Regions from separate parts of the Bacillus sp. FJAT-45066 genome, predicted to be linked through region 3. Evidence: riboswitches for the same ligand, from Rfam matches in the RefSeq annotation. Region 3 holds a riboswitch; each other region holds the start of a gene.

Region 1 (7,652 bases), 1.1 Mb from region 3:
GATGTATTGTTTTTAGATGAGCCAACCGCCATGCTCGACCCACAAGGAACAAAAGAATTATGGGAAACGATGAAAAAGGTTGGACAGGACAAAACGGTTATTATAGTAGAACACAAGCTAGATCATTTATTAGATTTTGTAAATAGAGTGGTCATATTTCAAGAAGATGGTACGATACTAGCGGATGGGAAAACAGATGTGATTTTTCATGATTATAAAGAAAAATTAAAAGAATTTGGTATATGGTACCCAGGTGTGTGGAAAGAATTTGCTGAAAACAATTCAAAACCAACTGCTAAGCCATTCCAAAAGGATGTACTAGTTTCGATCGATCAGCTACTAGGATTTAGAGGAAAAGTAGAAAAGATTAAAGTGGAACAAGCAAACATTCATAAAGGTGAATGGATCACGATTATTGGAGAGAATGGCGCTGGAAAAAGCACGTTGTTAGAATCTATCATGGGTTTATTGAAAACACAAGGGGATTGTATTATTCATTCAAATAACTCCAATCCGCAAGGTGGGTTAGCTTTTGTTTTTCAAAACCCGGAGTTTCAGTTTGTTACAAATACTGTGACTGAAGAGATTGCTTACACGTTAAAGATAAATAAAATAGCAGAGGGTGAAACAAAAGCGATAGTTGAGCAATTACTTAGTGAATTTCACTTAAAACATGTAGAAAATAATCATCCATATTCTTTATCAACGGGGCAAAAGAGAAGGTTAAGTGTTGCTTCATCTGTCGTCCATCATCCACAAATACTTTTGTTAGACGAACCGACCTTTGGGCAAGACAGCAAAAATACGTTTTCTATGCTTAAGTGGTTGCAAGAATTAAAAGAGCAAGGTGTTAGTATCGTTATGGTCACGCATGACGAACACATTGTGGAACATTTTGCTGACACTGTATGGGTTGTGGAGAATGGTGTGCTGTCAACGCAACTTCGTAAAGAGGAATATGTCAAAAAGCAAGAAAGGAGAGAACAACATGCAATGGTCGTTGGAAGTTAAAGAAACTTGGTTGCATCGAGTAAATCCAAGTTTCAAATTACTAGGTATGTTGCTATTGTTTTTCTTGGTGGTGTTCATACACAACATTAACATACTACTAAACATGACAATCTTCATGTTAGTTCTTTACTTTTTTGCTACAGGACATTTAACAAAAGTAAAACTTTTACTACTCATTCCTTTCCTATTAATATATCTTTCGGCTATGGCTCCAATGGCGATGTTCGGTAAGGGAGATACAACGTGGCTAAAATTTGGTTTAATACATGTCACGGAAGAAAGTTTTTATAGAGGGATACATTTAGGGTTACGCGCAACTGTATTTGGCGTTTTAGGGTTGCTTTTTGCCCTTACTACAAAACCAGTATTATTGTTTTATTCATTAATGCAGCAGTGTAAGCTACCACCTAAATATGCTTACAGTTTCTTAGCGGCAGTAAGGTTAATTCCCATTATGATAGAAGAGTTTTTAACATTACGTAAAGCGTTGGTCGTTAGAGGTGTAGAGAGTAAAAAAGGAGTAAAGGCAATGTTCTCCAAGTTGCAATTTTATAGTATCCCTTTACTATCACAAAGCATTCGTAGGGCACACAGAATTGCGGTTGCCATGGAAGCAAAAAGATTTTCAAAACAAAAAAAACGTACTTTTTACTACAACGTAACTTTATCAAAAAATGATCTTTTATATGTGTCGACATTTTTTATATTAATTTTTACTTCTTATTATTTGGCAGTTGCTTATCCTTATTTTTCAGTAACCGATGTTCGGTATTAACAGATGGATTGTTTTGAAAAGTAATAGATTTATGGTATACTAAGGTCACAATCTCATAAACATTATCACTAGGGGAGTCTATTGACTGAGATGGAAAGAACGATTTCCAGACCCTTTGAACCTGATCTAGTTAGCACTAGCGTAGGGAAGTGGCCGGACCTTTTCATCTAATCATTTCGATAAGAAGAAATATGTAAAATAAACCACTCACTACGCTAAAAAAGTAGAGAGTGGTTTTTTGTGTTTTAACAACGATGGTAATACTTATTCTAGCATTCTTTTCAGAGGAACCTGTACCAGAATTAATGAAGTTAAAGACGTAATTAAGTTTTTGTTATATGTTTAGTTGATGTTGGCGGAAGGTGTGAGACTCCTAGAAAATGCTTCCGCATTTTCTTCGTGCGATGTAACGCTCCCGCAACCTTCTTTGTCCTGCGGGATAAGCGGAACACGGGAGACCCCACAGGCGCCGTGCGCCGAGGAGGCTCCCGAGACCACCCGCGGAAAACGAGCACCTTCCGCCAACATCAACATTTAGTACTCTTGAAGAGGTAACATTTGAATTTAAAGGAGTAAAGTATGCAACTACATGTCATTTCTGATGGAAAAAAGCAAGTAGACGAACTTGTAAATATCTTTACTAGTATCCATCCACACGTCGATTACATGCACCTAAGAGAAAAGCATAAAACAGCATCCGAGCTTGTGTCCATTGTGGAAAAACTACTCGCACAAGGCGTACCATCACAAAAAATAATCATCAATGACCGATTAGATGTTGCCCATTCCATGAATCTCAAAGGTGCTCAGCTAGCTTATCACAGTGTAGATATTAAACTAGCTAGAAAAGCGTTTCCCAATCTACTGTTAGGATGTTCTATTCATTCATTAGAAGAAGCTATATATGCTGAGCAAAACGGAGCAGATTACCTTCTGTTTGGCCACATATATGAAACAACGTCTAAACAAGGGAAAATTCCAAAAGGATTAGCTCAACTAAAAAAGATAATAAACAATGTGTCCATACCAGTTATTTCTATCGGTGGAATTATACCAGAAAATGTGAAAGATATTCACGACTTAGGCGGTAGTGGTGTGGCGATTATGAGTGGAATAGTAAGTGCTGAAGATGTTGTAGAAGCAGCGAAAACATATCAAACTAGTACGCTAGTAAGATAGGAGGTACATCATGAATAAAAAGTATGACATCATCATTATTGGTGGCGGAGTAAACGGTTGTGCTGCTGCATTTAATTTAAGCAAGTTAGGCTATAAAGTACTTCTTTTAGAAAAAGACCAAATTGGTTCCAAAGCATCCAACGCTGCAGCTGGTATGCTCGGAGCTCAAGTGGAATTAACGGAGGCTGGCCCATTATTTGAATTAGCTCGGTCGAGTAGAAGTAAATTCCCAGCTCTTCAAGAAGAACTAAAAGAATTTAGTGGCATTGATATTGAACTTGTTCAAAAAGGAATGCTGAAAGTTGCCAGAACTGATAAAGAAGTAGTACACCTCAAACAAATAATCGAGGACCAACGTAATCTTGGTGAAGAAACAAGCTGGCTAACAAAAGAAGAAGTTTTAGATAAGGAAAAATCTTTAAGTGACAATGTACTTGGTGCGATGACTATTCCGAATGATGGACATGTAAACCCTATCCATTTAACAGCTGCTTTTTGCAAAAGCGCAATAGCCCTAGGAGCAGATGTAAAGGAATATGTAGAAGCTTACGAATTTCATAGAGAAGGTTCCAAGATAACAGGTGTCGTTACGAATGATGGTGAGTTTAACTCAGAACATGTCATTGTTACTACAGGTGCATGGAGTAAGAGACTTTTAGAACAGTCAGGATTGACAATAAATGCTCATCCTGTAAAGGGAGAATGTATATCTGTCTTAGCAGATAAACCAATCATATCGAGTACGATTTTTGCTACTGGTTGCTACGTTGTACCGAAAAGTGGAAACAGGCTAATAATTGGTGCAACGATGATTCCTAATACATTTTCAGAAAAAGTATCTGTTGGAGGAATGCTTTCACTAATGGAAAAAGCAACTTCGCTTATTCCAGACATTGCTAAGGCAACTTTTGAAAAAAGTTGGGCTGGTATTAGGCCGCAAACAGGTGATGAACTACCATTCTTAGGATTGCATCCACAATTTTCAAATATGATCATCGCAACAGGTCATTACCGAAATGGTATTTTACTAGCACCAATAACTGGGGAAACGATAGCGAATATCGTTAAGGGACATGAACTACCCAAGTATATGGAAGCTTTTAAATTAAATAGATTAACAGTTACTACATAAAGGAGGGGAGCAAATGAAGAAACTTTCTATTAATGGAGAAATAATGGAGCTTCCAAGTGAAGTAACAACTGTAAAACAGCTGCTTGCTCATTTTAAGCTAGATCAAAAAGTAGTTATAGTGGAAAAAAACAAAGAGATTTTACAAAAAGATTCACATGAAATGGAACATGTAAACGATGGAGATCAAATAGAATTAGTACATTTTGTTGGAGGCGGATGATTATGTTAAAAATTGGACCATACGAATTTAAGTCACGTTTATTATTAGGAACTGGGAAGTACCCAAACTTTGATATTCAAAAAGAAGCGGTGGCAGTATCAGAAGCAGATATTTTAACATTTGCTGTTCGTCGAATGAATATTTTTGAAGCAAGCCAACCGAACTTTTTAGAAAAACTAGACTTAGATAGATATACACTTTTACCAAATACGGCTGGAGCTAAAACGGCAGAAGAAGCAGTGCGAATTGCTAAACTAGCAAAAGCATCAGGATTATGCGACATGATTAAAGTCGAAGTTATTGGGTGCTGGAAAACATTGTTACCGGATCCAGTTGAAACATTAAAAGCAACAGAAGAATTAATAAAAGAAGGATTCATCGTTTTACCTTACACTTCAGATGACGTTGTGTTAGCACGAAAATTAGAAGAGTTAGGTTCACATGCCATTATGCCAGGTGCATCTCCAATCGGTTCAGGGCAAGGAATTGTGAATCCGTTAAACTTAAGATTCATCATTGAACAGGCAAATGTACCAGTTATTGTTGATGCTGGAATTGGCTCACCTGCAGATGCTGCTTATGCAATGGAATTAGGAGCAGATGGTGTGTTACTAAATACAGCAGTTTCAGCAGCAAACGATCCAGTGAAAATGGCACATGCTATGAAGCTAGGAATTGAAGCAGGAAGATTAGGTTATGAAGCTGGACGCATGGAGAAAAAACGTTATGCAACAGCGAGTAGCCCAACAGAAGGAATGAGTGTGAGCTAAAATGGAACGTTATTCCCGTCAAATCTTGTTCACACCAATAGGAGAGCAAGGACAAAGAAATATGAGGGAAAAGCATGTATTAGTAATAGGAGCTGGTGCACTCGGTACGGGAAATGCCGAGGCGCTAGTTCGTGCTGGAATTGGAAAGCTCTCGATCGTGGACAGAGACTATGTCGAGTGGAGTAATCTGCAAAGACAGCAATTATATAGTGAAGAAGATGCAAAGGCAAAACTACCGAAAGCGATGGCAGCAAAATCTAGACTAGCAGCAATAAATAGTGAAGTAATAATAGAAGCTCATGTGCTAGATGCTACACCGGATGTAATGGAACAGCTTGCGGATGGAGTGGATTTAATTATTGATGCCACCGATAACTTTGATATCCGCTTTATTATAAATGATATTGCGCATAAGTATAATATTCCTTGGATATATGGTGCTTGTGTTGGAAGCTATGGCCTCTCTTATACAATTATTCCTGGTGAAACTCCTTGTTTACAATGCTTATTAAAAGCAATGCCACTAGGAGGAGCAACATGCGATACAGTTGGAATTATTTCTCCAGCTGTACAAATGGTAGTAGCTCATCAAGTTAGTGAAGCAATGAAATTACTAACTGGTGATAAGGATGCGCTAAGAAATAAGCTAGTATCGTTTGATCTATGGAAAAATCAGTATGTTGCATTAAATGTTTCCGCAATGAAAAGCATTGATTGTCATACATGTGGAGAAACACCTACTTATCCTTATTTAGATTTTGAAAATCAAACGAAAACGGCCGTGCTTTGTGGTAGGGATACTGTTCAAATTCGCCCTGCTAGAGCCGTACAACGTAATTTGGAAGAAGTAGAAAAGGTACTTGCTTCACAAAATGTAAAGGTCGAGCAAAATCCATTTTTATTATCATGTGAACTAGAAGGTCATCGAATTGTACTATTTCAAGACGGCCGCGCTCTCGTTCATGGTACAAAAGAAATAGCCAAAGCAAAAACGCTTTATCATCGTTATTTTGGTGGATAAGAGGAGGAGGTACATGATGGTTTATAAAGCATTAACAATAGCTGGCTCTGATAGTGGTGGTGGAGCAGGTATTCAAGCAGACTTAAAGACTTTTCAAGAGCTAGAAGTGTTCGGGATGTCTGCAATAACTGCTGTTACTGCCCAGAATACTTTAGGTGTTCAAGGTGTTTATCCTCTTCCAATTGAAGCGGTATTAGAGCAAATGAATTCACTAAATGAAGATTTAAAACCGAATGCGTTAAAAACTGGTATGTTATTTAGCAGCGAACTAATTGAAGCTGTTGCTGGCAAGATTAATGAGTTTAACTGGGGTAATGTAGTAGTGGATCCTGTAATGATTGCAAAAGGCGGTGCTCGTCTTTTACAACAAGAAGCGATAAACTCTTTGCGTGACTCATTAATACCTTTAGCTACTTTTATTACGCCAAATATTCCTGAAGCAGAAGTGATAACAGAAATGACACTTGATACTATTGAACAAAGGAAAAAAGCGGCAAAACTTTTACACAAGCTCGGATCAGATTATGTTGTTGTAAAAGGTGGCCATGGTGAAGAAGATGAGTTAGTAGATTTATTTTATGATGGGAATGAGTTTCTTGAGTTAAGAAGTACTCGGATTCATACAAATCATACACATGGAACAGGGTGTACATTTGCAGCAGCCATTACAGCGGAACTTGCAAAAGGAAAGTCTGCCGAGCAAGCAATGAAAACGGCAAAAGAATTTATTCATGCGGCGATAAAGAATGAACTAGGCATTGGCGGTGGCCATGGCCCTACAAACCATTGGGCTTACAAAAAAACGAAGGTGTTATTATGAACGTAACAAAACAACATATGCAAGTTTATTTTGTCATGGGAAGTACCAATTGCTTAAAATCCCCAACAGAGGTTTTGAAGGAAGCTATAGATGGAGGAATTACTTTTTTTCAATTTAGAGAAAAAGGGGAAGGCTCAAAAGTTGGCGAAGAGAAGTTCCAGTTAGCCAAGCAATTAATGGATATTTGTCGAGCGAACCAAGTGCCTTTTGTTGTAAATGATGATATTGATTTAGCTATGCGACTTAACGCTGATGGAGTTCACATTGGACAAGAAGATGGGAATATTGAAGAAGTCCGAAAGTTGATTGGAAATAAAATCTTAGGTGTGTCCACTCATAATGTGGAAGAGGCACAAGAAGCTCAAAAAAAAGGTGCAGATTATATAGGAGTTGGTCCTATGTTTTTCACTTCAACGAAAGAAGATATTGAAGAGGTTAAAGGGCCGAGCGTTATTTCTTCTATTAGAAAAGCAGGAGTAGAGCTACCAATCGTAGGTATCGGTGGAATCTCAACAGAAAACGCTGAAGAAGTTGTTCAAGCTGGGGCAGACGGGGTAGCCGTTATTTCCGCTATATCTAAAGCACTCTCTCCTAATAAAGCAGTTATGGAATTAAAGAAAAAAGTAGCAAAATAACCTAGAGTTATTTTGCTACTTTTATTTGATTTCTTCCATTATTTTTTGCAAGATATAAAGCATCGTCAGCTAATTGATAAAGTCTAAAG
Region 2 (7,652 bases), 1.1 Mb from region 3:
AACGGATGCTATCGCTAATCTTTGCTTCATACCACCAGAAAGTTCATTAATTTTCGTATGTGGTGACTGTAAGTGTAAGCCAACTATCTGAATTAGCTCTGTTATTTTTTCATCCATCTGCTCCCGAGGAACAGCTAAATTTTCTAACACAAATGCAAGTTCCTCATCGACATATGGCATACAAAATTGTGTATCTGGGTCTTGGAACACATAGCCCCAAGATTCAGGTAATTGTAATTCTTCTGCAATCATAGGTACGTCGATTGCTTCAGGTATTAAACCAGACAATACTTGTAAAAGCGTTGACTTTCCACATCCTGATGGTCCTAGGAGTAGTATTTTTTCACCTTCATCACATGTAAAGGAAAGGTCATTAAAAAGTCTTTCTCCACCTGGATATTTCAATCGTATGTTTTTTGCTTTTATCATGATAACTCCTTTATTTGAGTCAATTTATTTACTTGGCTATGTTATGAAAGACCGCTGTTTATTTCCGTGCAAGGCTTCGCTTTCCGCGGGCGGTAAAAAGGAAGGTTATTTTCACTATCGTGAAAAAACCTACTCCCTCGGCGCAAGCGCCTGTGGGGTCTCCCGTCTCCCGCTGGACAAGGAAGGCTACAGAGCGATACATCCTTCGTAAGAAAATGCGTATGCATTTTCGAGGAGTCTCCCCCTGCAAGAAAATCAACAGCTATAACGTAATTAAATATCAACACAAAACTTTATTATAGTTATTTACTTAAAGAATCGTAATCTTCTTTGCTTGCAGGGCGAAGTAAGTTTGTAACTCCTGTCTTTTCTAGAGCTTTTACAATGACATAAGCTAGGACGCCAGCGAACAAGACAGAGCCAATTAGGCGGAATGTAACCTTTAGCATTAAATTCCATGCTTCTAGATCGAATAGATAACCTCTGTAAATATCCATCACAAAAGAGCCAAATGCAGAGCCAATTCCAGCAAGAGAAACGACTAGTAAGTCGAAACGTTTGTAACGGAATGCCATAAACACTAGCTCAGCAAATAAACCTTGAAGTACTCCGTAAACTAACACTTCTACACCAAATTGAGAGCCAACAATAAATTCACCAGATGCAGCAGCAACTTCCGCTAAAAACGCTACTCCAGCTTTTCTTATAATCAAATAGGCAACTGTTGCAGCGATAAACCACATTCCATACGTAAGTTCCTGTACTTGCATACCTGTTAATCCGACAAAGTCATAGACAGTTCCCCATAGTTTATAAATAATCCCGAACACAATTGCGATTAAGATAGTTACTAAAATATCGGTTAGTTTTAAGCCTTTATTTTTCATCTTCTTTGTCCTCTCTCTTACGCGTTTACTTTGTTAGGTCGAACTGGCCACTGCTCTAATGTGTAAGCCATTTCCCAAAAGCTATACTCATATTGACTGCTCAACATAAAGTGTTCTTTCATTCTTTCACGCTCTTCAACAGATGCTTTTTCTGCTAATTCATCTAATCTTGCAATCTGCTCTTCTACTAATTGGCGGAACCAGTCGCCACCATAAGCTGCAATCCACTCTTGGTAAATTGGTTCCTCAGGAGTTGAGCCCCTTAATCTTTCACCAATCTCGTAATATAACCAATAGCATGGTAATAGTGCAGCAATTACCTCGCCAATACCACCAGATAATACAGCCCGATACATATGAGATGTATAAGCGTATGCCGTTGGTGCTGGTTTAAATTTTTTTCTCTCATCCTCCGTAATACCTAGACGTTTTGAGAAGTTTTCGTGTAGGGATAATTCTGCCTCATATGTTCCTTGAGCGTGTGCTGCTAATCTGGAAGTTGTATATAAATCAAATGCTTTTGCACCTGCATATGCTTGCACTCTCGCGAAATGACTTAAGTAGTACGCATCTTGCATCACATAATATTTGAATGACTCTAGCGATAAACGACCATCAGCAAGTCCTGTTACAAACGGATGGTTAAAGCTTGCTTCCCAAATATGGTCTGCTTCTTGCCTAATTTGTTCTGAAAATTTCATTTCTCATTCCTCCTAAAAATAAATGTTGCCTACTAACATGGAAGTTCAACTTGAGAAGTAGTTGCGCGCACGACTACTTTCTAGTTTCCCTAGCCTATTTTCGGCAAATAAAAAACCACCTACGTTACGCATTTGCGCAAAGAAGGTGGTTGAATACACAGAAATTCGTGTTTGCTCGCACTTTTATGTAGTACAAACATTCATCCGTCCACTTCCCTACGCTCGTATTAACGAGATCAGGTTCTAAGAGTCTTAGAGTTACACTCTAATCTCAGCCTTAAGAAGGCACCCCTAGTGGTTGATCGTTAAGGACAAAAAATTTGCCCTTTAAAACTATATGTTGTTTTCTGATAATTATCATAACAGTTTTCACAAATTTGTCAAAACTTTTTTAATTTAATCGATTTCATAATTACTGTTCGTTTAGTGAAAAACGAATGTTCCGTTTTTTTAATTAGGCTATGTTAAAGGTTGCTGTTGATTTCCGTGCAAGGCTTCGCTTTCCGCGGGCGGTAAAAAGGAAGGTTATTTTCACTGCCGTGAAAAAACCTACTCCTCGGCGCAAGCGCCTGTGGGGTCTCCCGCTTCCCGCTTCTCCCGCAGGAGTCTCAGCCTTGCACGGAAATCAACAGGTAAGTATATAAATATCAACACTAAGCTTTAACACAGCCTATAATTAAATAACGTTCGATATAAAACGTAAATTATATGAAAGAATAGGTTTACTATTCGTTTTTCGTTTAGTAATTGTACTTTATGAAACTCACTCAATTGAATTAATATAATACACTTGAAACTTACTCTACTGTTACTGCTGTTCCATATGCAATGATTTCAGATGCATTTGGCATCACGTTCGATGTTTCTAGACGAACTGCAATAATAGCATTTGCTCCTTTAGCTTGGGCATCTTCTACCATTCTGCCAATTGCCTTTTGACGAGCTTCCGTCATCATGTCGGTATATCCTTTAATTTCTCCACCTACAAGTGTTTTTAGTCCAGCCATAATGTCTCTACCAACATGCTTTGATTGGACAGTACTTCCTTTTACAAAACCTTTTAATTCTTTCACTTCTTTTCCAGGTACAAAATCAGTAGTCACGATAATCATTTTCGTCATCCTCCTTCTTTTCTTTAACTCTTTCTATGATTAATAATATCATTAACGTTATGAAAGCTATTACAATAAAAGCATAAAAGTAAATGGCTACTACGATGTTTACAAAGAATAGCCCTACCCCTACTAACTGACCTACTGTGACGATCCATAATAGTAGCGATTTTATTTTTTCCATGTATGTCTCCTTTTATAATAACTGATAAGGGTTCTAGCAGTTGATGTACGCTACAGGTGCTCGCTTTCCGCGGGTGGACTCGTGAGCCTCCTCAGCGCTCTAGCGCTTCCAGGGTCTCACTTGTCACACTTTTCCCGCAGGAGTCTCACACCTGTAGCGTACATCAACTCACTATCTTTATAATCATTATTCCTTGTCTAATAGTTTTATGCGGAAGGAACTTTTTGTAGTTGTAGCAATTCTTCTGTTTCTTCTTCTTTTGCGTATTTTGGTAACGTAAAGCTGTAGTAAATCGCAACGAATAACATACAGCCACCTACAATTAAATGTAGTCCTTCGATAGATAAAATTTTCGGAAATGCTACTGCAATAAAGCCTAATGTAATAGTTTGCGATAACATCATAAGAGGACTAATCCATCCTTGGACCCGCCCCATCATTTTTGGGTCAACTATTCTTGGTAACCAGCCACCTATTCCTATATTAATGAATGGTAGAATTAATCCTACTATAACACTTAAAGAACAATAAACTATGAAATTTGTTGAATAAGCTGTTAGTGAAATAAATAGTGCTGTTATGAATAAACCAACGATAATCATTTGATATAATTTCATTTTTTTTACAAAAATAGATGCAATAATACTACCTAGAAGGATAGATAGTCCAAAAGCTATTCCAAGATACATCATCAATTGCTCATAATTATCTGGAGATATTTTATATTTTAAAATATAAGCCGGCATAACCGTTAAACCACCATTTACAATACCGAAAACAAAAAATCCAACGATAATATTTAATAAAAGTTTGTGTTGTAAAATATACGTCAATCCTGCTTTAAAATCCTTTAATACAAACTTTATATTTATGTCTTTCATGGAGTGTTTACCATTAGGCAATCTAACTTCTTCTGAAATTTTACATGCGTTAATGAGTAATCCACTAATAGTGAAAGTGACTGCCCCAACGATAATTGCTCCTTCTAATCCTATCGTCCAATAAATCCATATTCCGAGTGCATTTCCAAATAACATAAAGATACTACTAGTCATTTGGTTTAAACCTGCTGCAACTGTATATTCATCTTTTGATAAAATACCTTGAATAATCGCTCCTTGTGCAGGATGAAAAAACTTCGAAACCGCACTACGTAAAAAAAGGATTGCGAAGACTAATGGAATGGAATCAAGGTATATAGCACCAAATAATGCTAACGTTAATACCGCACATATATAGTCTGAGTAAGCTGCAATTTTTTGACGATCTAGTCTATCTGCTAATACTCCTACTAGAAAAAACACCGCTAGGGTGGGCAAAGAATACATCATTTCTGTTAGAGCGGCGTAGGCAGGTTGCTCGCTGAACCGGTCTAATAAATAGAGCATGAATGCTGCAATTCCAATAATACTTCCTAAAGTAGATGTAAACGAAGCAAAAAAGAGTTTTGAGTAATTTTCTTTTTTGAAGATCTGAATGATATTTTGCATTGTTTTCTCTCCTAACGTTACCCCTTATTTATGTATATCATATATAGTAATTGGGGTAGAAAGTAACGGTCGGAGGAATTTTTGCATATCGGTCTAGAGGATGAGGTGGAATGGTTCAGGAGGTTTTAGTAAAGGGCTGTATTAGTTCGCTGCTGATTTCCGTGCAAGGCTTCGCTTTCCGCGGGCGTGTCTAGTTTCAGCGGCTAGCTCCGTAAGTCTAGCCATGGTCATCTCGAGGGGAAAAGCACCCTCAAGCTGCCCCTGTCTTATGCTTGTCGGAGCTGAACGAGCCGCTTCAAACTTTTCGAGGAGTCTCATCCTTGCACGGAAATCAACAGGTATTAGTATTAAATTATCAACACTAACCTTTAAAATAGAATACTAAAAATAAAGAAACGCAGAGAACATTATTCATCTCTGCGTTTCTTTTTTTGTCCTGGCGCTTTCTCTTTGCCACGTTTCTTCTCTTCTTTTTTAGGCTTTTTCTCTTCCTTTTTCGGTTTTGCCTGTGAAGAAGGTTCCACACTTTTCGGTTTTGGCTGCTTATATGCTGGTAAACCGAAAGAGGATTTTGGTAAATCTATTAATGCTTCACTCATAGCTTGTTGGAATAGTTTTGCAGCAGGATTCCCCGCGCCTTGAACAGCTGGAATGTACTGATCAGGTGATAGACGATCATAACCGATCCAAAAAGCCCCTACTAATTCGGGCGTATAGCCAATAAACCACTGGTTCGATGTACCGTTGACTTGGGCACCAACAACTTGCGTAGACCCAGTTTTACCAGCTACTTCTCTTCCTGCAATTTGAGCGTTTCTACCTGTTCCGTTATCGACTACGCCTTTTAACATATACGTCATTTTTTGCACTACTTCTTCTGATGCTACTCGTTCTTTTTCTCCATCAAAGGTAGCTACTTCGTCACCGTTACGGTCAACAATTTTCTTAATTGTATGTGATTCAATGATTTCCCCTTTGTTTGGATAAATCGTATACGCTTCTGCCATTTGTTGAAGAGTTACCCCTTTATCTAAACCACCTAGGGCAAGTGCTGCTAGATTATGGTCATTTTCTGTAATCGGCAAATATAGTTTTTTGGCCATATTTATCGCAGTACTTAGACCCATTTCATGTAAAACAGATACTGCTGGAACATTATATGAATTCAACACTGCATCATACATGGAAACTTCCCCTTTGAAAGTTCTAGAAAAGTTTTGAGGTTTATAGTTTCCAAATTCAACAGGTGAATCATTTAACATATCGAACATGTCATATCCATTTTCTAAAGCTGGAGTATAAACTAATAATGGTTTAATAGTTGAACCTGGCTGCCTAGTTAGTCTAGACACTCGGTTATAGTCTTGAAATTTATTTTCTCTACCACCAATTAAAGCTAATATTCCCCCTGTTTCCGGATGAATGATTATTCCGCTACTTTGAGGTATTTCATCAGCTGAACCTTTTGGGAAATTAGATGGTTCAGCATAAATATTTTCGAGTGCTGATTGTGTTGGCTGATCTAATGCTGTGTAAATATGATAACCACCAGATAAGACTTCGCTTTCTGATATACCGTACATAGTAACAGCTTCTTGAATTACATGGGTCATATAGGATGGATATTGTACATTAAACAAAGAACTGCTTTTCGGATTAAGTTCGATAGGTTCTTCTCGTGTCTCTTCTAGTTGTTGTCTTGAAATAAATTGCTGTTCATACATTAACTGCAAAACTACGTTTCTACGGTTTTTGGCTCTTTCTTCATTTTTAATCGGATTAAGCACAGATGGGGCTGGCAGTAATCCAGCAAGTGTTGCCACTTCGTTTAACGTAAGATCTTTTGGCTCTTTCCCGTAATAAATTTCAGCTGCTCTCTTTATTCCCCAGGCACCTTCACCAAAATACACTTGATTCAAATATATTCCTAATATTTCATTTTTCGAATACTGTTGTTCTACTTTTTTAGCTAAGAAATATTCATCAAGTTTTCTTTTAAATGTTTGGTCATGCGTTAGGAAAACATTTTTCACCATTTGTTGCGTTAGAGTACTACCACCTTGAACAACTCTTCTTGCTTTTAGGTTGGTAAACATCGCTCTTCCTGTACCAACAATATCAAAACCGTCGTGCTCATAAAACCTTTGGTCTTCTACCGCGACGACTGCAAGTTTCATAATGTCTGGTATTTCTTCTGTAGCTATTCCTTCCACTTTATTAGGGCGGAATACACTTACTTGTTCACCTTCACGATCATAAATAACTGTTGCCGTTGGGAGTGGCTCTGTTAACGCACTAACATCTCTTGTTTTTATATAAAATTGCATAAAAATAAATACGTTTAAGATTAACAAGCTAGTAACTAACAAAGTCACTTTTCCATAATTCTTTTTCATTTTTCTCTTCTTGTATTCAGATCTATTTGTCATATTGCCTCCTGAAGATACAATCCTACACCTATATAATTCGTTGGGAGTTGGAGTTTTATGGGGAGTTTTTCCTTTCTCCGTGTAAAACGCTAGTTTATTTTACTACAAGATTAATACCCTATCTGCATGAATATTTAACCTATTTAGTGTAAAAATGGGATGTTTTGTGCTTTTCAATAAGGGTATTGATTTGTAAATACTATTTATTTTATTAAGTGAATCATTTTCATAATTACTGTTCGTTTAATGAAAAACGAATGTCCCCTTTATTATAATAAAAAACGTTCGATATAAAAACGTAAATTATAATAAAGAATAGGTTTAATATTCGTTTTTCATTTAGTAATTGTACATTATGAAACTCACTCAAGTGAAAGGAGAAATTATTATGCAAAAAATATTAATTCCTTATGACGGATC
Region 3 (7,652 bases):
GACAAGAAAAAGCACTACTCCTCAAACATCTCTCACGATTCGGAGTTACAGAAGTGGAGCATTATGGTAGCACGGCTATTCCTAATCTACCAGCAAAGCCAGTAATAGATCTTATGGCTAAAATAGATTCATTTCAACTAATAAACGAAATTTCTTTGCTTCTAGCTCAACATAACTGGAATTATGTACCTCCTGAACTGGACGGTCGTTCATGGCGACGATTTTTTGTGAAAGTTTTAAACGACAAACGAGTAGCTCATTTACATATAATACTTGAATACGAAAAACGTTGGGATGTACAATTATTATTCCGCGACCTATTACGAAACAATAAGCAATTTACTGATCAATACGCTAGTTTGAAAAGAGAATTAGCTAAGAAATACTGCAATGATCGTGAAGCATACACGAAAGAGAAAACGGAATTTATCCAATGTGTGCTAACTCAACCCAATAATGGGAACAATGAGTAAAATTGAAAAGGAACTTGAAGACTAGATATAGTGTTAAAGATAGTAGATTATTAAAAGAATTAATATGAAATTGGGGACGGGGTTTACTTCACATGATAAGGCTATACAGGCCACAAACAAATGTGAAATAAACCCCGTCCCGATTTGGCACCAAGAATTTTAATTTAGATTAGAACCCCATTTCAGAATATTCCTTTTGTTAACTGGCATCCTAAATAGGAATAAATTAGAAGGTGGGATTTTCATGTATTTTTACAGAGAAGACTTGATTAATATGATTGTGCCAGATAAACCAGATCCTCATGCGGCCAAAGTACTTCAGGAAGCCCTTGGTGGTCAATTTGGTGAAATGAGAACACTGATGCAGTTCTCGTTCCAAAGCGCCAATTTCAGAGGGAAAGAGAAACAATATCGGGACCTTATTCGAGGGGTGTTTTTAGAAGAACTCAGTCATGTGGAACTCGTTCAGTCGACGATTAACCAGCTTTTAAATGATACCGGTGGAGATATGCCAGGTAATCAAGCTTCTGATGGTGCTCCTTTAGATGATGTAATCCAAGCGGGTGCAAACCCACATCATTATATTATTGGAGCTAAAGCTTCGCTACCTGTTGATGCGGGCGGCAACCCATGGAATGGATCATGGGTATATGATCATGGAAATCTTGTTGCAAACCTACTAAATAACGTCGTACTTGAATCCACTGGTGTTCTTCAAAAATCAAGGATTTACGAAATGAGCGATAATAAAACATTAAGAGAAACGATCGCGTTCTTAATTGTTCGAGATAATGCCCACCAAAATGCTTTTGCAAAAGCTCTAGAAACATTAGGTGTAGACTGGGGCAAACTTTTTCCGGTCCCAAATTATGATATAAACAAATATCCAGAATGTCGCAAATATGTGGAAATGGGCTTCCATAATGCCCAATTCAATTTCCGATTAGATGAGACGAGAATGGGCGAAATATTCCAAGGTACAACTCCGAGCAGAAATGGTGGGAATTTATCAGTCATTGCACCACCAAATGGATATCCTGTACCAGAAATGCCTGATATGCCTAACGAACATGCTCCAGGCCTTTATGATTTAAATAATTAAATAGTGCTAATTTTGGGACGGGGTTTCCTTCACATGGTAAGGCTCAATTGGCCACAAATGTAAAAGAAACCCCGTCCCCATTTTGCACTACTTCCAATCTAATTTATCAATAATTTTTTTCATCTTTTCATAGTAATCATTGCCGTTTATGACAAAATAACGTCCACCACTTTTTGCTGAGATGGCGATACGGTCGCTTTCATCAAAGCTAATCAAAATGTTATTCGTCCACAGTTTACCAGGCTCTCTCTCGTTACTAACCTTAATTTCTAACCTGTATTCTCCATCCCATCTTTCTCTCGCATTTATTTCCCGTCTTAACCATAAGCCAGAGAAACTTTTAATCATTTCTTCTATTAGTTCTTCATCTTCCGTTGTTACTTTAGCAATTTCTTCAGAACGGCTGTAACGGTCTTTTGGTGGTGCATACTTTGTGACAGTAACACTTCTAATAACGGTGTCTTCATTAAAACGTTTCGAAATAATTGCGTCAGATGTGTTTATGTTGATAAAAATAATGAGGGCAATAAAAGCAAGGAAGACTGTACTGATGATAATGGTAAATTTCTTCATATACTTTGTGACTCCTTTCTATTCTATTGTAATATTAACATATATTGGCTATTATTTTAGTTTTTTTCAAATTTATCCAATGTTTTGCTCTTAGTAGCAATCGTCTATAAACCTTTCTATTTATTAATATGTGATTCTACTGATAGGAATGTGGTGAATGTTGTCGAATTACATAAATGTAGAGAATTGTTAATGAAAAACTCGAAAATAGCGATTTGATTTGGAGGAAAAGTGTGAGTATCGATATTATTAAACAAAATAAGAAAAGTTGGGATACAGTAGCCCATCATTTTAACGGGGTAGATGCTTTACCTAGTTATGGGCCATTTAGCCAAAACGAAGAGGAATTAAGATTATTTAAAGAAATTAAAGGTAAAAAAGTTCTTGATATTGGTTGTGGAAGTGGACATTCTTTACGCTTTATGGCTGAGAAGAAGGCTAGTGAACTGTGGGGTGTTGATTTATCTGAGGCACAAATAAAAACTGCAAAAGTAACTTTAAACGGATTAAATCCTCACTTGTATTGCGCACCGATGGAAGAAGAAATTGAAATACCTAAAATGTATTTTGACTATGTGTATTCCATATATGCAATCGGGTGGACGACTGATTTGCCAACTACTTTTCAGTTAATTTACTCCTATTTGAAACATGGTGGAAGTTTTATTTTTAGTTGGGATCATCCATTATACACTCACTTAGTAAGTAAAGATGGACAACTTTATCTCAATGGATCTTACCAAAATGAAGGTTTTACAACATACGAAAGATTTAAAGGGGAAGAGGCACCTGTCGTAATTCCTCAAAGAAAGGTTAGTACATATATAAATGAATTGATTAAAGCAGGCTTCACCATTGATCGTGTGATAGAAAGTGAAGTATCGGTAAAATATGAATCAGTTGAAGAAGCAGTATCGGATCGTTATTATTCCTTATACAAAGCAAGAAGATTCCCAAGCACGATGATAATAAAAGCTACAAAAAATTAAGTGTAGCAATTTAAGGAATGGGATTCTTTCACGTGATAACTGTCTATTGGCCAGAAATGTGAAAGAAACCCCGTCCCCATTTCTCACTTCCCAGTTCTCACTTGTAATCGCTAACATAATTTGCTAAAGTTTAATTATAATAGAATATTTTTCAACACTAGGGGTGCTTTTTAAGCTGAGAGAGACTATTGTCTTAACCCTTGAACCTGCTCTAGGTAATGCTAGCGAAGGGAAGTGGAGTAACAGGGATAGTACTGTCTTTTTAAAACCCAAACCACTTCTTTATGCAGAAGTGGTTTTTTTAATTGATTCAAAAGTAAGATTATGTTAAAGGCTATTGTCGTTTTTTAATAGTATCTAGCTGTGATTGAAGCGCATGTCGGAGACTCCTGCGGGAGAAGCGGGGAGGGGGAGACCCCGCAGGCGAAGCCGAGGAGGCTCCCGGCCCGCCCGCGGAAAGCGGAGATATGCGCGGAAATCAACAGCGGTGCTTAACAGAGCCAAAAGAAAAAGGAGGTAATACATTGAAGCATAATGTAGATGAACTTATCCTACTTGTAGAGGAGCGACAGGACGAATTAGTGGACTTACTTTGTAAACTAATTCAGTACGAAACTCCAGCACCACCAGCAAGAAATACAGCGGAAGCTCAGCGTTTTATTGCTGGATTTTTACAAGAAAAAGGTTTTGCCATTGATACATGGGACGTGTACCCAGGTGATCCGAATGTTGTCGGAGTGCTAAAAGGAACAAAATCAGACCAATATAAAAGCCTTATTATTAACGGTCATGTAGACGTTGCGGAGGTAGATGAGTCAGAAGAGTGGGAAACAGATCCGTTTACTCCTATCGTAAGAGATGGTGTTGTAATAGGTCGAGGTTCAGCCGATATGAAAGGCGGACTTGCAGGAGCTTTATTAGCGATTCAGCTTTTGCATGAAGCGGGGATTGAATTACCAGGAGATCTGACGTTTCAGTCTGTTATCGGAGAAGAAGTAGGAGAAGCGGGAACTTTACAATGTTGCAAAAGAGGTTACACGGCAGACTTTGCGCTTGTCGTCGATACTAGTAATCTACAAGTGCAAGGTCAAGGTGGAGTCATTACTGGTTGGGTAACTGTGAAAAGTAAGCAAACACATCATGACGCGACAAGAAAAAATATGATTCATGCAGGTGGAAAGTTATTTGGTGCAAGCGCCATTGAGAAAATGATGAAAGTTATGCAAGGGTTGCAAGAGTTAGAAAGACATTGGTCTGTGATGAAAAGCTACCCAGGATACGAGCCGGGAACTAATACAATCAATCCAGCCGTGATTGAAGGTGGTAGGCATGCCGCATTCATAGCCGATGAATGTCGTTTATGGCTAACGGTTCACTTTTACCCTAATGAAACATATGAGCAAGTAGCAAAAGAGATAGAAGAACACATACATCATGTTGCTAAGGCAGACCCGTGGTTAAGAGAAAATCCGCCAACGTTTGAATGGGGAGGCTCTTCTATGATAGAAGATCGTGGTGAGATTTTTCCTTCTTTAGAAGTAGATCCTGAACATAAGGCGGTTCAAATGTTGTTAAGTTGTCATGAATCGACGCTAAGAGAACAGCCTGTATTAAGTGTTTCCCCAACCGTAACGGATGGAGGTTGGTTTGGCGATGCCGGTATTCCAGCAGCGATTTATGGACCGGGCGAGTTAAAGCATGCTCACTCCATTAATGAACAAGTTTCCATTCAACAATTAGTTGATTATACGAAGGTTCTTTTGCGGTTTATTTTAGATTGGACTCATACAAAAAAATAGTTTAGGAGATGAAGAAAATGAAATTTACAGATCATTTACAACAGAAATTAGAAAATATTTGGAAGAAAAATCACACACATCCGTTTGTTGTGGAAATGGGCAATGGAACGCTTGATGCGGAGAAGTTTCGTTTTTATATGATTCAAGATTACCTTTATTTAATTGATTACGCGAAGTTGTTTGGTATCGGAGCAATTAAAGCAACGGATTTACAAACGATGGAGAAATTTGCGGCATTAATGCATTCCACTCTACATGAAGAAATGGCTCTACACCGAAGCTATGCGGCTCGTTTTGGCATTTCTTTAGAAGAGTTGGAAAATGCGGAAGCTTCGCCTATTACGTTAGCTTATACGCATTATATGTTACATAAAGGCCAAAGCGGAACATTAGCCGAACTAGTGGCTGCATTATTGCCTTGTATGTGGAGTTATTGGGAGATTGGTAAAGAACTAAGCGAGATTCCTGGAGCTGCCGCGCATGAACTATACGGAGAATGGATTAGCATGTATAGCTCAGAAGAATTCGGAACATTAGCGAAATGGTGTATCGAGTTAATGGATCAATTAGCTGAAGGAAGAACAGAAACAGAACTCTTAGAATTAGAAGAAATTTTCTTAAACACAACACGTTTTGAATACATGTTCTGGGATATGGCGTATAACAATCAAATGTGGCCAGAGTGATGTGAAGTAAGGACGGGGATCTTTTCACACAAAATGGAGTACTTGACCTCAGAATGTGAAATAAACCCCGTCCCCATTTCTCCTAAGCTTCTCTTTTAAAATGCATATACCATGAAATACTCTTCGAAAATAGCAAGATATAAACGGCTACTCCGTACACAGTTATGGAGATCGCTTCCCATACAATCATTCCAGTTGTTCCATGGTTAGACCAAATGAATAGGATTCCGACTAAAATTCCACCGAGTAAAAAGATGACATTGATGACTTTCGCCCAGAGGTATCCTTTATGTATGAGAGATAAAATAAGCGCGTATATGCCTAAAAAGATTGCATCAATAATCGCAACGCCTAGCGTATGGTCGTTTAAAGCTGCATAGACAAAAATTGAAATAAATCCATGAAACACTAGTAAGCCAATAACAGCTGATAATACCTTTTTCCCTTGTTCTTCTATATTCTCCATCTGATTTGCTCCTTCTATATTTTTCCTAATTACATATATTCTATATTTAAGGAAGAAATTCCTTGTCAGTCATGTATACGTTCATATAAACCTTAGGAATACTTTGTATATAGTTTATTGTAGAATAATGCTATAATCATGGAATGCGTTTTGTGTCGGGAAGGAGTCAGTGAATTATGAAATTCTTAAAATCACAAATGAAACAATTAGTAAAAGATAATGAAGAACTACAAAAGAACTTAAAAGAGTTAATAAGTGAACACCAACTAGAAAAAAACTTTGCCTTAAAGGCTTTGTACCATTCCAAAGTAGCTGAAGGCGGAAAATACCAACAGGCATACCAAGCGTTAGATGATCCAAGTAGAAAATAAATCTATACACAGACTACAAAAAGACAAGCCAAATCTTTGAGGCTTGTCTTTTTGTATGTTGTGAAATTGGGGACGGGGTTTTTATCACTTTTTCTCATGTTTAAGATATCACACCGTTAAACAATCAATAATTAAATATACGTCGTTTCCGCAATTTCTCCAGTGAAAAAAATCTAATAAGAATATTTTAACTCGTCCTTCGTTATATATGGTAAAGGATACCAATGACACTAAAGGGGATGACAGAACTGAAAGCTAGAAAAATCTTTATCGGCAACTACAAAGGCGGTGTAGGTAAAACAACAAGTGTATACTACCTAGCTCACTATTTAGCAAAACACTACAAAATCTTATTAATTGACCTAGACCCACAGTGTTCGTTAAGTGAAGTGTGTTTGAAAAGTACAGAGAAAGACTTAATCGATTTAGAGGATGACGAATCGTTAAACTATGTATTTGATATGTACCTTCAAGCGAAGAGATTACATCACACGAGGTTTTCCTTGAATACAGAGACGTTGATTAAAAACTGCATGAAAAATCATCCGAACATCGATTTTATTCCATCGAACCTGTTCTATAGTAATGGTGGTTTAGACGAAATAGCGATGGAAATGACAACGGAAAAAAACGGACTAGAAAATCTCTTTATCCTCCATAACTTTATTCAAGACCACCAATTAGAAGCAAAATATGATCTTATTATGTTTGACTGTCCTCCAACTAACAATCTCATTACCCAAAGCGGCTTTTTATTATCAGACTATTATTTAATTCCAACAATTATGGATAAGGTGAGTGCAAAAGGTGTAGCTCACTACATAAAGATTGTAAATAAAATCTATGATAAATATTGTTCCAACAAGGAATATTCTCATTTTGTAAAACTAATTTTCGGGGAGAAGCCGAAACTATTAGGAATTTTTGAAACGATGCGAAAAGGTACATCTCTACCTCAAGGACTAGGGGAGTTGAAACATTTAAAAATGTATAAAACGGTCATTAAAGATTTAAACAACATATCAGACGCGATGTCCAATGGGGGTATCAGCGAAGAACAGTATAAGTATAAAGAGTTAGCAATGGAAATCTTAAGAGAACTAGATCCTAGTTTAATAGAGGTGAGAGTATGAAGAAAGAAGATGCCATAAAAACTTTAACAAAGTGTAAGAGAATTTTAGAAACAGTAGATA
Region 4 (7,652 bases), 1.7 Mb from region 3:
TATCCGCTTTGACGGTCGCAGGTTTGTTAGACAAAACGATTATTCTATCGGATAAAAACAATGCTTCTTCAATGTTATGAGTCACAAACAAAATGGTTTTTCTATTGCTTTCCCAAATGTTCATGAGCCACTTTTGCATATCAAGTCGAGTTAGCTCATCAAGTGCCGAGAAAGGCTCATCTAAACAAATAACCGGTTGGGGGCTTAGAAGTGCTCGAATAAAAGCAACTCGTTGTTTCATTCCACCTGATAATTCGTGAGGATAGGCGTGCAAATAATCACCTAGACCTGCCTTCTTAATCATCTCTTCAGCCTTTTCCTTATCTACTTTACCAACGATTTCTTGTCCTAACACCACATTTTGTAGCACTGTTCTCCATGGCAGTAAAGCCGGGGATTGCGGCATGTAGCTTATCATTCCTCTTTTGTTTGTAATGTTTTTCCCACTTAAAAAAATGGCACCTTCATCTGGTGATAGTATTCCACCAATAAGATGAAAAATGGTACTTTTCCCACTACCTGAAGGGCCAAGAATCGAGACGAACTGTTCTTTTTCAATGGTGAAATTCAAGGAAGAAATGACTTTATTTTCTCCAAACGATTTTGTAATATCTCTCATGACTAGATGACTCATCTTTCACCCCCACCTTTTTCTTTCCAACGTACGAACCATTTCTCCAACAAGAAAATTATCGCAAAAAACAATAAGCTAATAATCATAATCGTAAAAATGGCCACAAACACGCGATCTGTTCGGAATGAAGAAGAGGCTAGTGTCATGTAAACGCCAATCCCACGCTGCGCACCGAGCCATTCTGAAATAACAGCACCCATTACGCTATAGGTTGCGGAGATTTTCATGCCCGAAAGAATAGAAGGTAAGGAGTACGGTAATTCTACTTTCCAAAATAGTTGCCGATTCGATGCACCAGCCATTTTCATGTAATGTTTTAGTTCAGGTGCTGTTTGACGAAAACCATCTAGTGCCGCGATTGTAATGGGAAAGAAGCATACGAGCGTGATGACAATCATTTTTGGCAAAAGCCCAAATCCAAACCATATGACTAAAAGTGGTGCTAAAACAATGATTGGCACATTTTGCGAAAGGATAAGCAACGGGTATACGGATTCACGAACGATAGGTATTAAATGTAAAATGATTGCTGTTATAATCCCGATGCTTGCTCCAATCGCAAAGCCTAACACTGTTATTTGGACGGTCGATAACACATGTGGTTGAAAATTTACCCACCCGTTCCAAGCTTCCGCAAAAATTAACGATGGCGCTGGTAATAACCATTTTGGAACTTCAAAAAAAGTAACAGCCAGTTCCCATAAAATGAACAAAAGAAGGAGAACCAAAAATGGCCTCCAACTTTTTGTAAAAATATTTTTCATCATCCGTCATACTTCTCCGTTAATTGTCCTATTGTGATGCCTGTTGGCTGATACAAGACTTTTACTTGAGAGATTACGTTGCTACTTCCTAGCTCTATCATTCGCACGTTCATTTTTTCAATAATAGAAAATAACTGTGCCATATCGCCTTCCATTGTTGTTTCTAACGGCCCTACGCGATATGCCACACCTGAGTCTTCAATAATTTTAATAGCTTCATCTACATAAGGGATAACGTTTTCCCCTTTTTTTGTTTTCGGAATGATTTGAATGCTTACTAATGCATTTGCCATTTTTATTTTCTCCTCCTACTTACTCTGGAAGAAACTCATTAGTGAACGCTGCTTCCGCATCTAATTCACCTTCTAGTAGATCGTTTTCTATCATCCACTGTGCATAGTTCTCCCAAACTTCTAATTTTTGTTCTCCCCAACGTGGTGCGTCATTTTTATATTTGTCTGCTAACCACTTTTGGCTCGCTGTTACTAATTCCGCATCTAAATCAGGTACGGCAGCAATTAGTATTTCTGCCGCTTCTTCTGGGTTTTCGATTGCAAATTCATATCCACGAGAAGCCGCCTTTATAAACGCTCTAACTACATCGCTTTGTTCATCTATCATTTTTTCATTGGTAGAAAGTACGGGTGTGTAGTAATCAAGTGCATCGGAATAGTCTGTTAAATACACCATATTAATTTCTTCCCCGCGCAACTCTGCCTCTACACCTGTCCATCCGTAATAAATCCAAGCAAAGTCAATGTCACGACGAACAGCCGTGAAAAAGTCTGCATCTCCCATGTTAATAAATCGTACTTGTTCCACATCTGCATCTCCATCATTTTTCATTATGGATGCGATAACGGATTTTTCAACGGGAGCTCCCCACCCACCATAAGATTTTCCTTCAAAATCTTTCGGTGATGTAATGTTTTTTTCTGCAGGTGAAGCAAATCCAGATGTATTGTGTTGGATTATTGCTGCAATCGAAACGATTGGAATGCCTTGCACTCTAGCTTCTGTAATGGCTTCCTGATAGCTTACACCAAAGTCCGCACGGCCCGCTGCAACTAATTGGTCAGCCCCTGCTTCTCCAGGAAGTAATATTTCCACTTGCAAACCTTCTTCTTCAAAATAACCTTTTTCTTTTGCTACATAAAGACCCGTATGGTTCGTGTTCGGAGTCCAATCTAACACAACGGAAACTTCCTTTAACCCTTCCGCTCGGTTCTTATCTGCAGGCGCTGTGTTGTTGTTCACGTTTCCACAACCTACAAGCAAAACTGACGCCATTAAAATTGCGATCCATTTTTTCATTCTGTATTCCTCCAATGTTGGTTTGAGGTACTAAACGTATGTATCGTTTCTTTTCCATCTCATACAAAAAGCCTAGGACTGCTTTACCTAGGCATAGTTTTAACATATTTAGAGTAGATTATATGTTTCCTACGCTGGTATGAGCCAGATCAGGTTCAAGGGTCAGTGCCTTCGGACACAATCTCAGCTAGCCTACCTAGCCCCCCTACATGTTTAGTATTCTCTTTTTGAAACAGTATTATTATATCACTCTAAAGAATTTAAGCTAGTATTATGATGTTATTGTGATGTTATTGTGATGCTCCTCTTGCATCTACTTTCCAACAGTCTTTAATTACTCCATCTTCATGTACGTAAAACTCATTGAATTGGTTCACAACCGTACAAGCATGATTAGGAATAATTTGGACTTTGTCGTTTAAAGTTAAAGCCGTATCTTCTTTGAACGTTGCTACACCATGTTCTTCGGAAAGCCGCTCGATTGTTATGTTTGAGTGACCATTGATGTGCCCATGCCCTTTTACAGAAGCGTTTCCATGTGCACCTTTATCAAGGCACAGTGTTTTGCTTCCAGCATCTAATATGATTCTACCTTCCTCTTTATACGTTCCGACAACAGACGCAAGCACCGTCAGCGCACAATTTTTTCTTTCGGTCACACCTAAGCCTACTTGAATTTCATCGAAAAAAACGCTGTTGCCTGGTCTTACCTCTGTAATGCCATTTACTGCCCCAGCCATTTTATAAGTAGGGGTGGAGCCAACACTCCTCGTTTTGATTTTTATCCCCGCTTTTTCGCATACAGCCGCGCTAGTTAACACCGCCTCTGCTTCTGCTAGAGCAATTTTTTCTATTTCTTGTTGGGAAGTGGCAGCATACGAATGTCCCGCATGTGTAAAGATGCCGCCAAGAGTTAGCTTTGATAGCAGAAGTATCGCTTGAGCTAATTCAAGTGCTTGTTTACCAGGCTTAACACCACAACGGTTCAGTCCACTGTTCACTTTTATCCAAACTTCTATTGTATTTGGCGTTTTCTCTAGATGTTTTTGTAATAATTTTATCTGTTCCAAGCTATCTACAGAAACTTTGAGTTGTGACACTGTTGCGAGGAGGTTTATTAATCGTTCTATTTTAGTAGGACTTGAGATCGGATAAGCGATGAGAATATCCTTTATCCCCGCTTTTGCCATAATTTCGGCTTCGGCAATTTTAGCTGTTGTGATGCCAACTGCACCTGCTTCTAGTTGAAGCTTTGCGATTTCGATGGATTTATGTGTTTTAATGTGAGGTCTTAATTGGATGTTATGATGTTGGGCAAATGTTGCTGTATTTTGGATATTTTTTTTTAGCTTTTTTAGGTCGACTAGTAATGACGGAGTGTCTAGTTGGCTGATTGATTTTCCGATTAATGGGTTCATTAGGGCGATCAGTCCTTTCTACGTATAAATAAAATGGTAAGCTTCATTGGGGAGTTTAGCAAGTTTGGCGTTGAAGATTAATTTTGGATGCCATTTTTGTATGACTTTCTTGTCTTTTTGGTACTTTATGCAATTCTATATGTACTTTTTAATGTTCTATCGCTACTTTTTAAGGCCTCTATCTATACTTTTATTTTCCATCGATACTTTTTTGAGTTCTATCGCTACTTTTCAGAACTATAATAAACGCTTTTTCTTCGGTGACACAGCTAGGTTTATCCACACCATTTATCCCCTATAAGATAGGAAGTAAATGGTATATCACATACAATCTTTTTTAGACTCTTTATTGAACTTACAAAGGACTTACCCATCCATTCAGGGTAAGTCCTTTGTTATGTTAGAGGCAATATAATCCGGAAAGTCGTCCCTGACTCGGACGACGATAGCAACTCAATGCTACCGTTATGATTTTCTATAATTCTTTGAACAATTGTTAAACCTAACCCAGTACCTGATTCTTTTGAACTTAAAAACGGATCGAAAATGTTTGCTTTTATTTTCTCAGGAATACCTGGTCCCTCATCTGTAAACAGAATCTCATAATTATCTTCATGCGCATAGGATTCGATCGTAATCATACCTTTACCTTCCATCGCTTCACTACTATTACGAATGAGATTATATAATACTTGTTTCATCTGTTTCGGATCCACTTGAAATGGCTCTTCACTTAAATGCAATGTAATATTCAATTCGTTTTCTGCAGACTCATTTATTAGAGGTAAAATCTCTTCTAAAATAGATGCCAATTTTTTCGTTTTCACTATTGGTGCACCTGGCTTGGAAAGCATTAACATCTCCTCGATAATGGCATTAATTCGATTTAGTTCGCCTAGCAATAAAGGGATATGGTATTGTGCATTTTCCTCTTCTTTGAAAGATTGATTCATTAACGAAATAAAACCATGTATAACAGCAAGTGGATTACGAATTTCATGAGCCGCCCCTGCTGCTAACTCTCCAACTAATGCAAGTTTATCGGATTGCTGTATTCTTCTTTCTAGCTTTTCTATCTCTGTAATATCAACGAAATAGGCAATTCTACCAATCTCTTGATTAAATTGGTTTAATAGTTTGGAATGGGACATTAATAAATTGTAAGTCTTATCTTCTGTTTCATACGTTACCTTTTTATTTTGACATTCGTGATCTGAAACAATCATCTCCCAAAACATTGCGTTTTTCGTAGCATCTTTACGGACAAGCTTCTCCACTTTTGTTTTGTCTATATTTAACAAAGATTTAGCTGTCGTATTTAATGTGTACGTTGTATTCTTATTGTCAATAGAGACGATACCTACAGGTAGAGAGTTTAGAACTTGCTCATGATACATTTTTTCATCTAATATAGCTTGGAATGATTCTTTTAAACTATAAGACATTTGATTAATAGAGTTAGACAAATTTTGCAATTCAATTTGCTTTACTCTTGGGACGGTTAAACCGTATTGACCGTTAGAAATTTGGTCTACTTTATCCACCAGCTTTTCTACAGGCCTTGTCAAACTAGCACTTATACGATAAGAAGCGTATACAGATAAAATAATACTTATAATAGTAATGAATACTAATATCCATAAAGAGTTTTTTATAATAACTGGGATGTTAGATGTTTTCGTTTGTAAAGATTGGAATGTGTGTACTTTTGATTCTTGTAACTCATCCATTAGTAAAATTACTTCAGGAATATATGTATTTTGTAAAAATGCTTTTGCCCCGACCTCGTTCTCATATAATAGTAGGTTTTCCACTTCATTAGTAATCATGAAGTTAATAAGATTAACTCTCATTTGTAATGGAGTTAAAGTGGATGGGGGGGATTCATATTCTTTTTTAATGGAGTCCACGACATCTTCATCAATAAGTTTATACGATTCCATAAAATTACAACAATAGGCACCGTTCACATAACTTTCTGCTAAAAACTTCTTTACGTACATTTCTTCTTCCCAATGTTTGATCCAAATCAACTCGGGAATACTTTTTTCATCCATTTCGTTCGTAATATCATTTATTTTTTCTATGAAATAAACAAAAATTAAAGAGAAGGTGGAAAGCAAAAGCGTTATGCTTAGGAGAGTTATTAATATTTTACTTCTAAGCGATATTCCGTTGGTTATTCCTCTCATCATTCCTTTTCCCCCGTCTTATTGCATCTTCTATAGTTGCCAACCTGTTTCATAATACTTCTGAATTTCATGCTCAATTTTTTCTAATTCTTCTTCTGAAAACATTGGTCCAAATGGTGCCAAATAAAAGATGTTGTCATTTTCGGTTAACATGACCCGACCTTGCGGGATGCCTTCATCACTTAAGAAGTCCTCTACTATTTTTTCGTACACGCCCGGAATATCATTTACGATACTTGTAAGAACTACTTCTGGTCCTAAATGACGTTGGTCTTCAATATAACCGATTACGTAAACATTTTTATCTTTTGCATAGTCAATAACATCACGATTTAATGCATTTCCTTTTGAAAAGAAAACATCATAGCCATCCTCTATTAATTTTTGCATGGAAGCAATTGCTTTTTTTCCATCATCTCGTGTATGAATGACTTCATAACGAAATTCTATATTTTCGTTAATGGATTTTGCCCCCTGTTCGAAATAGTTCGGCATATTACTTAGATCAATAGGATCGAGCATTGCAACTTTATTGGTCGATGTTTTCATCGCTGCTGTTGTTCCAGCAAAATATTCTAAGTGACCATGATTAAAGGTGTATACTGTTTGGTTAGGTTGCGTTGCTGTTCCATGAATCGTGACGAAATGAGTGTCTGGGTGCAAGGAAGCGAATCTTTCAAAAATAGGCGAAAACTCTCTTCCTTGACCTATGATCAATTTCACATCGTTCTCAATCGATTCTTTTACTTTTTCTTCTATTTTCACCGTGGAATTTAATTCGGCATATAAGCTGATAGTAACTGGAAAGCGTTCTAATATCTTTAACTGACCTTTGTAGGCAAGGCTCCCCCAACTTTGGTCTGCTATTACGTCTGACGTAAGGATGGATACATGTGTGGTTGGTTTCGTTGCCGTCTTATCGGTCAATATATTGTTCACTTTTATGATGATTGATAGCATGAGTGCTGAAAGTATAAGGAATGTAAAAATGGATATCCATCTAAGTTGTTTATTTTGTTGAGGCATAGACTTTCCACTCCTCTTACTAGTGTTTGTATATACTAGTTTCATTGTACCTAATACTTGTGGCATATTGCTACAATTTTCGATATTTTTTAAGAGTATCTATTTAATGTATGAATACTGAATACTAGCTGATAAACGAGTAAGGACTAGTATTTGTAAGGTTTTTATCTTTTTTTAGAACATACCACAATATCAACTATACATAATCACGTTTTTCACTAAACGAAACGAGATTATGATATTAACCTAAAATGAAAAGAAGCCACCAATGAGTAGAGTAGCATCCTTCACTGGTGGCTTCTGT

What was found. Region 3 has a riboswitch for thiamine pyrophosphate ahead of CDZ92_RS05475 (acetylornithine deacetylase). Riboswitches for the same ligand answer to the same signal wherever they lie in the genome.
Region 1: it holds a riboswitch for thiamine pyrophosphate, as region 3 does, so the genes downstream of both, tenI (thiazole tautomerase TenI) here and CDZ92_RS05475 (acetylornithine deacetylase) in region 3, are expected to answer to the same signal.
Region 2: it holds a riboswitch for thiamine pyrophosphate, as region 3 does, so the genes downstream of both, tenA (thiaminase II) here and CDZ92_RS05475 (acetylornithine deacetylase) in region 3, are expected to answer to the same signal.
Region 4: it holds a riboswitch for thiamine pyrophosphate, as region 3 does, so the genes downstream of both, CDZ92_RS13765 (ABC transporter substrate-binding protein) here and CDZ92_RS05475 (acetylornithine deacetylase) in region 3, are expected to answer to the same signal.

The regions. Positions count from the first base shown of each region.
Region 1 is NZ_NISQ01000001.1:2,171,363-2,179,014, reverse strand. It holds gene CDZ92_RS11045 (ABC transporter ATP-binding protein) at 1-1,011, shown strand, start outside; gene CDZ92_RS11040 (energy-coupling factor transporter transmembrane component T family protein) at 989-1,786, shown strand; TPP riboswitch at 1,847-1,951, shown strand; gene tenI (thiazole tautomerase TenI) at 2,366-2,965, shown strand; gene thiO (glycine oxidase ThiO) at 2,976-4,097, shown strand; gene thiS (sulfur carrier protein ThiS) at 4,111-4,317, shown strand; gene CDZ92_RS11020 (thiazole synthase) at 4,314-5,087, shown strand; gene CDZ92_RS11015 (thiazole biosynthesis adenylyltransferase ThiF) at 5,089-6,108, shown strand; gene thiD (bifunctional hydroxymethylpyrimidine kinase/phosphomethylpyrimidine kinase) at 6,125-6,928, shown strand; gene thiE (thiamine phosphate synthase) at 6,925-7,563, shown strand; gene CDZ92_RS11000 (diguanylate cyclase) at 7,571-7,652, opposite strand, start outside.
Region 2 is NZ_NISQ01000001.1:2,179,030-2,186,681, forward strand. It holds gene CDZ92_RS11045 (ABC transporter ATP-binding protein) at 1-429, opposite strand, end outside; gene CDZ92_RS11050 (ECF transporter S component) at 732-1,316, opposite strand; gene tenA (thiaminase II) at 1,334-2,017, opposite strand; TPP riboswitch at 2,214-2,320, opposite strand; gene CDZ92_RS11060 (YbjQ family protein) at 2,815-3,129, opposite strand; gene CDZ92_RS11065 (hypothetical protein) at 3,110-3,313, opposite strand; gene CDZ92_RS11070 (MFS transporter) at 3,520-4,803, opposite strand; gene CDZ92_RS11075 (transglycosylase domain-containing protein) at 5,211-7,232, opposite strand; gene CDZ92_RS11080 (universal stress protein) at 7,621-7,652, shown strand, end outside.
Region 3 is NZ_NISQ01000001.1:1,076,960-1,084,611, forward strand. It holds gene CDZ92_RS05455 (GrpB family protein) at 1-473, shown strand, start outside; gene CDZ92_RS05460 (manganese catalase family protein) at 718-1,575, shown strand; gene CDZ92_RS05465 (hypothetical protein) at 1,663-2,148, opposite strand; gene CDZ92_RS05470 (class I SAM-dependent methyltransferase) at 2,382-3,137, shown strand; TPP riboswitch at 3,287-3,387, shown strand; gene CDZ92_RS05475 (acetylornithine deacetylase) at 3,662-4,936, shown strand; gene tenA (thiaminase II) at 4,954-5,622, shown strand; gene CDZ92_RS05485 (DUF5336 domain-containing protein) at 5,705-6,088, opposite strand; gene CDZ92_RS05490 (hypothetical protein) at 6,265-6,459, shown strand; gene CDZ92_RS05495 (ParA family protein) at 6,699-7,592, shown strand; gene CDZ92_RS05500 (hypothetical protein) at 7,589-7,652, shown strand, end outside.
Region 4 is NZ_NISQ01000001.1:2,727,042-2,734,693, forward strand. It holds gene CDZ92_RS13750 (ABC transporter ATP-binding protein) at 1-634, opposite strand, end outside; gene CDZ92_RS13755 (ABC transporter permease) at 631-1,398, opposite strand; gene CDZ92_RS13760 (thiamine-binding protein) at 1,398-1,691, opposite strand; gene CDZ92_RS13765 (ABC transporter substrate-binding protein) at 1,711-2,712, opposite strand; TPP riboswitch at 2,822-2,929, opposite strand; gene CDZ92_RS13770 (D-TA family PLP-dependent enzyme) at 3,003-4,130, opposite strand; gene CDZ92_RS13775 (sensor histidine kinase) at 4,526-6,325, opposite strand; gene CDZ92_RS13780 (BMP family ABC transporter substrate-binding protein) at 6,353-7,348, opposite strand.